2 regions of the Pseudomonas sp. B21128 genome follow, and region 1 is predicted to be linked to the other one. Evidence: predicted binding sites of a transcription regulator. Region 1 holds the regulator's gene; the other holds the start of a gene.
The links. The regulator sigma-54, encoded in region 1, starts transcription at its own class of promoters, with help from an activator protein. The targets are predictions, from matches to a motif close to ANTGGCATNNANNTTGCTNT.
Positions count from the first base shown of each region.

Region 2: a site for sigma-54 is predicted at 1,806-1,825, ahead of glnK (P-II family nitrogen regulator). Genes of this name have one in related genera too.

Region 1 covers NZ_CP162590.1:190,008-195,857, reverse strand. Annotated here, with positions in the region: gene AB4P91_RS00935 (superoxide dismutase) at 1-424, shown strand, start outside; gene AB4P91_RS00930 (ZIP family metal transporter) at 455-1,348, shown strand; gene AB4P91_RS00925 (HPr family phosphocarrier protein) at 1,384-1,659, opposite strand; gene rapZ (RNase adapter RapZ) at 1,675-2,532, opposite strand; gene ptsN (PTS IIA-like nitrogen regulatory protein PtsN) at 2,535-2,999, opposite strand; gene hpf (ribosome hibernation-promoting factor, HPF/YfiA family) at 3,011-3,319, opposite strand; gene AB4P91_RS00905 (RNA polymerase factor sigma-54) at 3,393-4,886, opposite strand; gene lptB (LPS export ABC transporter ATP-binding protein) at 5,074-5,799, opposite strand; gene lptA (lipopolysaccharide transport periplasmic protein LptA) at 5,799-5,850, opposite strand, start outside.
Region 2 covers NZ_CP162590.1:1,510,029-1,515,878, forward strand. Annotated here, with positions in the region: gene AB4P91_RS06590 (YifB family Mg chelatase-like AAA ATPase) at 1-70, opposite strand, end outside; gene AB4P91_RS06595 (hypothetical protein) at 242-412, opposite strand; gene AB4P91_RS06600 (hypothetical protein) at 447-809, opposite strand; gene AB4P91_RS06605 (accessory factor UbiK family protein) at 1,353-1,613, opposite strand; gene glnK (P-II family nitrogen regulator) at 2,028-2,366, shown strand; gene AB4P91_RS06615 (ammonium transporter) at 2,404-3,741, shown strand; gene AB4P91_RS06620 (secondary thiamine-phosphate synthase enzyme YjbQ) at 3,955-4,380, shown strand; gene sutA (transcriptional regulator SutA) at 4,481-4,807, shown strand; gene AB4P91_RS06630 (HAD family hydrolase) at 4,997-5,704, opposite strand; gene xerC (tyrosine recombinase XerC) at 5,701-5,850, opposite strand, start outside.

The sequences.
Region 1 (5,850 bases):
GCCGGAAAAACTTCGCGCGGCGGTGATCAATCAGGGCGGCGGCCATGCCAACCACTCGCTGTTCTGGGAAGTCATGGTACCCAACGGCGGCGGCAAACCGGACGGGGCGCTGGCCAAGGCCATCGATGAACAGCTGGGAGGCCTCGACAGTTTCAAAGAGGCATTCACCAAAGCTGCGCTGACCCGGTTCGGCAGTGGCTGGGCCTGGCTGAGCGTGACCCCGGAGAAAAAACTGGTCGTGGAAAGCAGCGGTAATCAGGACAGTCCGTTGATGAACGGCAACACGCCGATTCTCGGCCTCGACGTTTGGGAACACGCCTACTACCTGCGCTACCAGAACCGTCGGCCGGAATACATCAATGCGTTCTACAACGTGATCAATTGGCCTGAAGTGGCTGCGCGCTACCAGGCTGCACTGGTTTAAGTCTCCTAAAAAAACAATTCAAGGCTGACTATGGGCACTGAGACACTGGCGGTCGGAAGCGGGCGTATGTTTCGTTACGCCGTGGGATCGCTGTTGCTGCTGGCAGGCATAACCTTACTGGCAGCTCACGGACTGGAATGGCTGAATCTGGAACCGAGGCTGTCGCGGGCGTTGCAGGGTGGCGCCATCTGCGCGCTCGGCACCGCGCTCGGAGCGGTGCCGGTGTTGGTGATTCGGCGCATGCCTTTGGCGCTCAGCGATACGTTACTGGGTTTCGGTGCCGGGGTGATGCTGGCGGCGACGGCGTTTTCGCTAATTGTCCCGGGCATTGCTGCCGCAGAGAGCCTGGGTCTGACACCGTGGGCGGCAAGTGGCCTGATCTGCTTCGGCATCATGCTCGGTGCGTTCGGCCTGTATCTGGTGGATCGCAAGGTGTCCGGTGCGTCACCGGAAATGCTCGTCGGTAGCGTCGAGCATCCGGTGATTCCACCGCGGATCTGGCTGTTCGTGTTCGCCATCATTGCCCATAACATCCCTGAGGGAATGGCCGTCGGGGTATCGGCCGGCGGCGGCATGCCGGACGCGGACAGTCTGGCCATGGGCATTGCCTTGCAGGACGTACCGGAAGGACTGGTGATTGCGTTGGTATTGGCTGGGGCGGGGATGTCACGGGTCAAGGCGTTCCTGATCGGCGCGGCGTCAGGGCTGGTCGAACCGGTGTTTGCGCTGTTGTGTGCGTGGCTGGTCAGTCTGGCGCAGGTGCTGTTGCCGTTAGGCCTGGCGCTGGCGGCCGGGGCGATGTTGCTGGTGGTGACCCACGAAGTGATTCCGGAGTCGCGACGCAATGGTCATGACAAGCTGGCCAGTCTTGGTTTGCTCATCGGGTTCTGTTTGATGATGGTGATGGATACCGCATTGGGCTGAATGATGGCGAGGGAGCAAGCTCCCTCGACGCAGGATCAACCACCTTCATCGAAGTAGTTGTTGATCAACGCCACCAGCGCATCCAGCGCTTCCTGTTCCTGATGGCCTTCGGTACTCAGATAGATTTTGGTGCCTTTTCCGGCCGCCAGCATCATCATTGCCATGATGCTTTTGCCATCAACCGTTGTCTCTGGTGTGCGGCCTACTCTGATCGTGCAGTCGGGATACTGACCGGCAACCCCGACAAACTTCGCCGACGCTCGGGCATGCAAACCCAGTTTGTTGATGATTTCGATTTCCAGAGCAGGCATCGCGGTGTGAATCCTTTAGGTGAGGTCGCGGTGGCGAACCTGGACGTTCTTCAAAGTTTTCTGCAGGGCCTGACCCAGGCGTTCGGTCAGGTAGACGGAGCGGTGATGCCCGCCGGTGCAGCCAATGGCAACAGTAACGTAGGCGCGATTGCTCGCGGCGAAGCGCGGTAGCCATTTGTGCAGGTAGCTGAAAATGTCCTGGAACATTTCCTCAACCTCGGGCTGCGCTGCCAGGTATTCGGCCACCGGCTCATCGAGCCCCGACTGTGCACGCAGCTCTGGCTTCCAGTACGGATTGGGCAGGCAGCGCACGTCAAAGACCAGATCCGCATCCACCGGCATGCCGCGTTTGAAGCCAAATGACTCAACCAGAAATGCCGTGCCCGGCTCAGGCTGACTCAGCAGACGCAGCTTGATGGTGTCGCGCAACTGGTAAAGGTTCAGATTGGTGGTATTGATCTTCAGATCGGCCAGATCGGCGATAGGCCCCAGCAGGGCGGTTTCATCCTGGATCGCCTCGGCCAGCGAACGATTGGCGTTGCTCAGCGGGTGGCGCCGACGGGTTTCCGAAAAACGCTTGAGCAGGGTTTCTTCGTCGGCATCCAGATACAGCACATCGCACTGGATATGTCGGCTGCGCACTTCTTCAAGCAGTTCGGGAAAACGCGAGAGATGGCTTGGCAGGTTGCGTGCATCAATCGACACCGCGACCAGCGGTTGCGCCAGTTCAGTGTGAATCAGCGCGCGCTCAGCCAGTTCCGGCAGCAAGCCTGCCGGCAGATTGTCGATGCAATAGTAACCGTTGTCCTCAAGGACATTCAGCGCGGTACTTTTACCTGAGCCGGAACGGCCACTGACGATGATCAGGCGCATGATTACTGCCCGCTCTGCTCGTCCACAACAACCTGGTACAGGGCTTCATTGCTTGAAGCGCTGCGCAATTTATCGCGCACATCTTTGCGATCCAGCATGCTGGCGATCTGGCGGAGCAACTCCAGGTGCGCGTCGGTGGCAGCTTCGGGGACCAGCAGTACAAACAGCAGGTCAACCGGCGCACCGTCGATGGCGTCGAAATCGATAGGGGCTTCAAGGTGCATCAGCGCGCTGATCGGCGACTGGCAACCCTTGAGGCGACAGTGAGGAATGGCGATGCCGTTGCCAAAACCGGTAGAACCGAGTTTTTCACGGGCAATCAGAGCCTCGAAGACGTCTTGCATCTCCAGATCCGGCACTTCACGGGCGATCAGGTTGGCAATCTGTTCGAGGGCTTTCTTTTTACTGCCGCCCGGCACGTTCACGAGGGAACGGCCGGGGGTCAGGATACTTTCAAGTCGGATCATGGGGTAGGGGGTTATCGACCGGTCGCGCCCTGGAGCAGGCTCTGGGTCTTTTCCTTATGCTTTTTGAGTTGTTTGTCCAGCTTGTCGGTCAAGGCGTCGATCGCGGCATACATATCGGTATGTTCTGCGTTGGCGACCACTTCACTGCCGGGGATATGCAAGGTGGCTTCGATTTTCTGCTTCAGCTTTTCGACGCACATCGTGACTTGCACGTTGGTGATCTTGTCGAAATGTCGCTCTAATCGTTGAAGTTTCTCATTGATGTAGTCGCGCAGAGGTTCGGTCACTTCCAGTTGGTGTCCACTGATGTTGACTTGCATACAGCTTCTCCTTCGTTGCCAGTGCATAAAGCGGCAGGCCGAAAAGCCTGCCACTGGAACGCTGTAACGTGGCTTACATCAACCGCTTGCGTTCGCTCGAAGGCGCGATCCCGAGGGATTCGCGGTACTTGGCGACGGTGCGGCGAGCCACCTGAATGCCTTGTGCCTCCAGTAAACCAGCGATCTTGCTGTCACTCAACGGCTTTTTCTGATTTTCCGCGGCAACCAGTTTTTTGATGATCGCGCGGATCGCCGTGGACGAGCATTCGCCGCCCTCGGAGGTGCTGACGTGGCTCGAGAAAAAGTATTTCAGTTCATAAATACCGCGCGGGGTATGCATGAATTTTTGCGTGGTCACCCGGGAAATGGTCGACTCGTGCATGCCGACAGCCTCGGCGATGTCATGCAGCACCAGCGGCTTCATGGCTTCGTCGCCGTATTCAAGAAAGCCGCGCTGATGCTCGACGATCTGGGTGGCCACTTTCATCAGGGTTTCGTTGCGGCTTTGCAGGCTCTTGATGAACCAGCGGGCTTCCTGCAACTGATTGCGCATGAAGGTATTGTCGGCACTGGTATCGGCGCGACGCACAAAGCCTGCGTACTGGGCGTTGACTCGCAGACGAGGTACCGACTCCTGATTCAGCTCGACCAGCCAGCGTTCATTGTCCTTGCGCACAATGACGTCCGGAACGACGTATTCGGCTTCCGTCGATTCGATCTGCGAGCCCGGCCGTGGATTGAGGCTCTGCACCAGCTCGATGACCTGGCGCAACTCATCTTCCTTGAGCTTCATGCGGCGCATCAACTGGCTGTAGTCGCGGCTGCCGAGCAAGTCGATGTAGTCGCTGACCAGACGTTTCGCTTCAGCCAGCCAGGGCGTCTTGGCCGATAGCTGGCGCAATTGCAGCAGCAGGCATTCGCCGAGATTGCGGGCGCCGATGCCGGCAGGCTCGAATTGCTGGATGCGGTGCAGAACGGCTTCGATCTCGTCCAGTTCGATGTCCAGTTCCGGATCGAACGCTTCGAGAATCTCTTCGAGGGTTTCGTCCAGGTAGCCCTGATTGTTGATGCAATCGATCAGGGTCACGGCGATCAGTCGATCGGTGTCGGACATCGGTGCCAGATTCAGTTGCCACAGCAGGTGGCTTTGCAGGCTTTCGCCCACTGAAGTGCGCGTGGTGAAGTCCCACTCGTCATCATCGCTGCTCGGCAGGCTGCTGGCGCTGGTCTGGTAGACGTCTTCCCAGGCGGTGTCGACCGGGAGCTCGTTGGGGATGCGCTCGCTCCAGTCGCCTTCCTCGAGGTTATCCACCGTCGGGGCGGTTTCCTGATAGGAGGGTTCCTGGATATCGGTGTTGGGCTTCTGTTCGGCGTTGTCAGCCAAGGGATCGGTGTTGTCGAAGTCTTCGCCTTCTTCCTGGCGTTCGAGCATCGGATTGGATTCCAGAGCCTCCTGAATTTCCTGTTGCAGGTCCAGGGTCGACAATTGGAGCAGACGGATAGCCTGTTGCAGCTGCGGTGTCATCGTCAGCTGCTGGCCCATTCTCAAGACTAGCGATGGTTTCATGGCAGGGGCTTAACACCTTATTCGCCGGCGCGATGCGCCATCCACTACAGGGCGCCGAAGCGCCAAACTTAAGCAAATTATATGCCTGAAACTGAAGTGTTTGCCTAGAGCGCTGTAACAATTAAAGCGTATTAAATTCTGCTTGAATCGATACAGCGCCCGGGCGGCTCACCGGGCACCTTTGCGCTTACAGGCGGAACTCGTGGCCCAGATACACTTCCTTGACCAGATCATTGGCCAGAATGGTAGCGGAGTCACCTTCGGCGATCAGTTGACCGTCGTTGACGATGTATGCGGTTTCGCAGATATCCAGCGTCTCACGCACGTTGTGGTCGGTGATCAGAACACCGATGCCCTTGGCTTTGAGGTGGTGGATGATTTGCTTGATGTCGCCGACCGAAATCGGATCGACACCGGCGAACGGTTCGTCGAGCAGGATGAATTTCGGCGCAGTCGCCAGCGCGCGAGCGATTTCCACCCGGCGGCGTTCACCACCGGACAGGCTCATGCCGAGGTTGTCGCGGATGTGGCTGATGTGGAACTCCTGCAGCAGGCTTTCCAGCTCCTTGCGACGACCGGCCTTGTCGAGTTCCTGGCGGGTCTCGAGGATGGCCATGATGTTGTCGGCGACCGACAGTTTGCGGAAGATCGACGCTTCTTGCGGCAGATAGCCGATACCGGCCTTTGCACGACCGTGCATTGGCTGGTGGCTGACGTCCAGATCATCGATCAGCACACGGCCCTGATCAGCCTGAACCAGCCCGACGATCATGTAGAAGCAGGTGGTCTTGCCGGCACCATTGGGACCGAGCAGGCCAACGATCTGACCGCTGTCGATCGACAGGCTGACGTCCCGCACGACCTGGCGGCTTTTATAGGCCTTGGCCAGGTGCTGAGCTTTCAGAGTTGCCATTACTGGTTTTTCTCTTCGGATTTCTTCTTCGGCTGGATCACCATGTCGATG
Region 2 (5,850 bases), 1.3 Mb from region 1:
GGACTTCGACGGTAACGGCGGGAGCATCCACGCCAATCTGGGCGCGACTGTGGACGATGGAGAGGGACATGGTCGTTCCTTGAGCTGAATCGGGGAGCCGCTTCCTGCGGGTTTTTGAAGGGTAGTCTTGGGAGAGGGTGTTGGTGGGATGGTTTTGAGATCGAATTTTCACTGGATGTTGCAGGAGACATTAATCCTCAGGCATAAAAAAACCGCCCATCAGGCGGTCATTTGGCGTTACTCAGGTTTCACCACCGGCGAGCCAACCATCGGGCTCCATTTCCTTGCCATAGGTCGCGGCCACTTTCAGAAAATGCCGCTGACTGGCTGAAACTCTGTCCGGCAAACCGAGTGCCTCGGTACCAGGTTTCGAAGCCGGTGCCGGTTGGGCTTTTTGCTTCTTCTGTTTCATGGACACCTCACGTGCCGGGATGCTTGATTCGATCTTATTGATCGTCCAATGCAAAGACAAGGCTGCCGGTTGTATCAAAATAAAATCCCAGCGTTTGATAGTAAGGAATAGCGCCTGAGTCTGGCTCTTGTACTTCGATTTGCGTACATCCCAGCTTCCGGGCGTAGAACTCCGTTGTCAGCAATGCCATCGGAGCGATCCAGCCCCGCAAGGGATGCGCGTTACAAGTGCGTCCCTGCAAAAGAACGATTTTCATACAGATCCTGCTTCTTCGCGGCGTTGCGTAGCACAAGCCGCACAGTTCTTCTTCGTACCAAAAAGCCAGATCCAAGCCTTTTGGATCTTTAATCTTCCAGTCCTGCACGGCGTCCCATGGATAGCCAATGGTCCAATCCACTGGTGATATGCATTGATTGCCAATGGAGTAATGGGATCGATCCTGAGTGATAGAGCATCAATTCCGGCTGCCAATGCCTCTAGGTCCATCGACATTGTTTGATGTGCAAGTTTGCGGGCTTCAGATTTGTATGTCTGGTTTCGGAGCTCGGTGCCTTTCCCTTGTCTTCGCATTATTTGTGTTCTGTTTGTATCAGGCAGCAGACAGTATCCAAGGCAGGAGTGGTTACGTAATCAGCCGTAGGGGACAGGCGTTGTAGGACGCTGCTTACGTAAGTGAAGGACATTGGAGTTGGCTAGTTCATGGTTGGTGGCAGGCGCCACACGCCATGAGATAGATGTGAGAAAGGAGTGCGCCCAATTAAAATCGAGATGAAAAAAACCTCCTAGAGGAGGCGCTTTCAGTTTGCAGGCCACAGTGAGGCCAAGGTCTGAGAATCCTTCGGACGGCGGTCATTCAGGTTGTAGGACGTAGCCGAGATGATTGAAAGGCTGAAGATCAAAAGATCGCAGCCTTCGGCAGCTCCTACAGGGGGATTTAGTGTTACTCGGCGGGCGGCGTCAGCTTCGCTTCCATCTCGGCAACTTTCGCTTCGAGACTTTCGAGGCGGGCACGGGTGCGGGCCAACACCACCATCTGACTATCGAACTCTTCACGGCTGACCAGATCGAGTTTGCTGAAGGCACTTTGCAGCAGCATCTTGAATTGGCTTTCGATTTCGGCTTTTGGCAGCGGGGTGTCGCCGCTGAACAGGCGGGAAGCGGTGCCGCTCAGGGCGTCGAGGAAGTCTTTGGGCGCGAGCATGGGAAATGTCCTGGAAACAATGGCCGGCAGTGTATCACGCAGTGTCTATAGTCAATCTCGTCGTCAGGGATGCACGCTTTTCGCGCAGGCGGACGGACGGTGACGCACCGTTGTTGTGCGTATCCGCGAAGCGTTTTGCACGCGAGTGCTTGCGGTAGCGGCCAAGGGATTGAAATCAGAGGTTTTTGCCGAGATGGCAAGGTTTCTGCTTAGTCACTCTTGACCCATGCACTGATGCAGTCGCTGTGACGAATGCAGTGCGGCAGACGAAGCGGGGAGTTTCGTCCGCAGCGGTTAGCTGGCGTCAGTCGGGCAGGTATGGCCGACGATGCGTTACAAAGCCAGGCACTGCGCTTAGACTTGAGTCGGGTTTGTTTTCCTGGGGCAAGTCCACCAATTCGGGAGAGAGTTTTCATGAAGCTAGTCACTGCCATCATTAAGCCGTTCAAGTTGGACGACGTGCGCGAGTCGCTGTCCGAAATCGGCGTGCAGGGCATTACCGTTACTGAAGTCAAAGGCTTCGGCCGGCAGAAGGGTCACACCGAGCTGTATCGCGGCGCGGAATATGTGGTCGATTTTCTGCCCAAGGTGAAAATCGACGTGGCCATCGACGACAAGGATTTGGATCGGGTTATCGAAGCGATAACCAAGGCGGCCAACACCGGCAAGATCGGTGACGGCAAGATCTTCGTGGTCAATCTGGAACAGGCGATTCGCATCCGTACCGGCGAAACCGATACCGACGCGATTTAAGCGCCGCCACAAACCCAACGCCCCAGGAGAAAACAATATGACTCTGCGTAAATTCGCAGGGCTAGGAGCCCTGTTGTCCATCGTAATGCCCAGCCTTGCAATGGCGGCAGACGAAGTGGCGGCCCCAGTCCTCAATTCCGGCGACACTGCCTGGATGCTCACCTCGACGGCCCTCGTGCTGTTCATGACCATTCCCGGCCTGGCGCTGTTCTACGGCGGCATGGTTCGCTCGAAAAACATTCTTTCCGTGTTGATGCAGTGCTTCGCCATTACCGGTCTGATCAGCATCCTGTGGGTCATTTATGGCTACAGCATTGCGTTCGACACCACCGGCATGGAGCAGGGCGTCGTCAACTTCAACTCGTTCTTCGGCGGCATGGGCAAGGCGTTCCTCGCCGGTGTCACGCCTTCAAGCATTACTGGTCCTGCGGCGCTGTTCCCTGAGGCGGTGTTCATCACCTTCCAGATGACCTTCGCGATCATCACGCCGGCGTTGATCGTCGGTGCGTTCGCCGAGCGGATGAAGTTCTCCGCGATGCTGATCTTCATGGGCATCTGGTTCACTCTGGTGTATGCACCAATCGCGCACATGGTCTGGTCCGGTAACGGCGGCCTGATGTGGGACTGGGGCGTACTCGACTTCGCGGGCGGCACCGTGGTGCACATCAACGCCGGTGTTGCCGGTCTGATTGCCTGCCTGGTACTGGGCAAGCGCAAAGGCTTCCCGACCACGCCGATGGCGCCACACAACCTTGGTTACACCCTGATGGGCGCCGCGATGCTGTGGGTCGGCTGGTTCGGCTTCAACGCCGGTTCCGCTGCGGCGGCCAACGGCACCGCAGGCATGGCGATGCTGGTCACCCAGATCGCGACCGCTGCTGCTGCACTGGGCTGGATGTTTGCCGAGTGGGTCACCCACGGTAAGCCAAGCGCACTGGGCATTGCTTCGGGTGTGGTTGCCGGTCTTGTGGCGATCACGCCGGCTGCCGGCACCGTCGGCCCGATGGGTGCACTGGTGATCGGTCTGGCGGCAGGCGTGGTGTGCTTCTTCTGCGCCACTACCCTGAAACGCAAACTCGGTTACGACGACTCCCTGGATGCCTTCGGCGTGCACGGCATCGGCGGTATCCTCGGCGCGATCCTCACCGGTGTTTTCGCCGCGCCTGCCCTGGGTGGCTTCGGCACTGTCACCGACATCGGTGCGCAGGTCTGGATTCAGCTCAAAGGCGTCGGCTTCACGGTCATCTACACCGCGATCGTCACCTACGTCATTCTCAAGGTCCTGGACGCCGTAATGGGTCTGCGTGTGACCGAGGAAGAAGAGTCGGTTGGCCTCGATCTGGCACAACACAACGAACGCGGCTACAACCTGTAAGACGCGAAGTAAAAAATTGCCCGGCTTGCCGGGCATTTTTTTGTCCGGGATTTGTCGTTAAAGGAACAGCTGAAAGGATTTTTCGTACGCCTTTAGTCGCGTTTACGACGAGCGTTTTTCTACGGCCAAAGGCTTACATCATTGCAGGAATATTAGGGCCTTTGTTTTTTCCCAGAGCGCGCTAGAATGCGCCCCGAACGTGCGGAGAACTGTATGTGGCAACAGACTCTGATAACCCTGCGGGCAAGGCCCCGGGGCTTTCATCTGGTAACGGACGAGTTGATTCATGGCTTGCCTGAACTCAGGGAGTGTCGGGTCGGTCTGTTGCATTTGTGGCTGCAGCACACCTCGGCATCGTTGACCATCAACGAGAACGCCGATCCGGCGGTCCGTCGCGACTTCGAACGATTTTTCAATCGTCTGATCCCACAAGGAACAGACGGCTATGAGCATAACGACGAAGGCCTGGACGACCTCCCGGCGCACTTCAAGGCCAGCGTGCTTGGCTGCCAGATCAGTCTGCCGGTTTCGGCAGGTCGATTGGCACTGGGAACCTGGCAAGGTGTTTATCTGGGCGAGCACCGTGATCACGGCGGTGCTCGTAAAGTCCTCGCCACCTTGCACGGTGAAGGGGCATAGCCGCTGGTCAGCAGCGGCGAACGATTTTTTAACGGCGACTTCGACAGTTGCCAAAGCTGGTCTATAACTAATCTGCTTTTCGCAAGTCATGAGGTAGAACATGAGCGACGATGATCTGGAAAACGACGACCTCGAAGTAGGCGACGAAGACGAGGCCGAGGAAGGCCTGGAAGCAGCAGCGGAAGACGTTGCTGACGACGATGGCGGCGAAGATACGCCGGCCCCGGCTGCCAAAGGCAAAGCCAAGGCTGCGGTGTCGGTAGACGATTTGCCGAGCATTGAAGCCAAGAACAAAGAGCGCGATGCCCTGGCCAAGGCCATGGAAGAGTTTCTGTCGCGTGGCGGAAAAGTGCAGGAAGTGGAGGCCAATGTGGTCGCCGATCCGCCCAAGAAGCCGGACAACAAGTACGGCAGCCGCCCTATCTGAGGCGTGCCGATTGCTTGCTGAAAAAGCCCGCCGTCGCTGCGGGCTTTTTCATGGGTGAAACAAAAAAATCTGAATGAAACACAAACCCTGTGGGAGCTGGCTTGCCAGCGATGGCGGCCTGTCAGACGACATTGATGTTGAATGCGCCGGCCTCATCGCTGGCAAGCCAGCTCCCACAGGTGTCCAGTGTTAGCTGGACACGGCATTCCAGCGCGCCAGCACCGCCGGTAGATCCGTCAGGCTGCGAATCTCGGCATCCGGCAAGCGCTCCGCTTCCCATACCTTGCCCGCGGGGTTGAACCACACCGCGCGTAACCCTGCCTCCTGCGCCCCGGCAATGTCATCGCCCGGATGATCGCCAATATGCACCGCGGCTTCGGCGCTCACGCCACCGCGCTGCAACGCTTCGTGAAACAGTCGTGCATCCGGTTTGGCGATGCCGATGTCTTCGGCGCAGAGCGCAAACTTGAAGTAATCCGCCAGCCCCAATCGACGCACATCAGCATTGCCATTGGTGACCACGCCGAGGGCGTAATGGTTGGCGAGAATTTCCAGTACCGGCTCGACCTCGGGGAACACCTCGATCTGATGCCGCGCATGCAAGAACACTTCAAAACTCTTGTCCGCCAGCTCCGATGCTTCGCCATGGGCGTAACCCGCCTCTTCCAGGGCGTGGAACAACACCCGTCGGCGCAAGGCACTGATGCGGTGTTTGAGGCCCGGTTCATTAGCCAGCACCCGTTCGCGGATCGACCACAAATGCTCCACCGGCACCGCGCCCAGATTCGGCGCATGTTCGCTCAGCCATTCGCGCAATATCGCTTCGGCACTGACGATTACCGGAGCGGTGTGCCACAGGGTGTCGTCGAGGTCGAAGGTGATCAACTGGATGCTCATGAATCATCGCCTTTCATGCGTTTGGCCCGTGGATGGGCGCTGTCGTAGACCGCCGCCAGATGCTGGAAGTCCAGATGGGTGTAGATCTGCGTGGTTTTGATATCAGAGTGGCCGAGCAGCTCTTGCACCGCGCGCAGGTCCTGCGA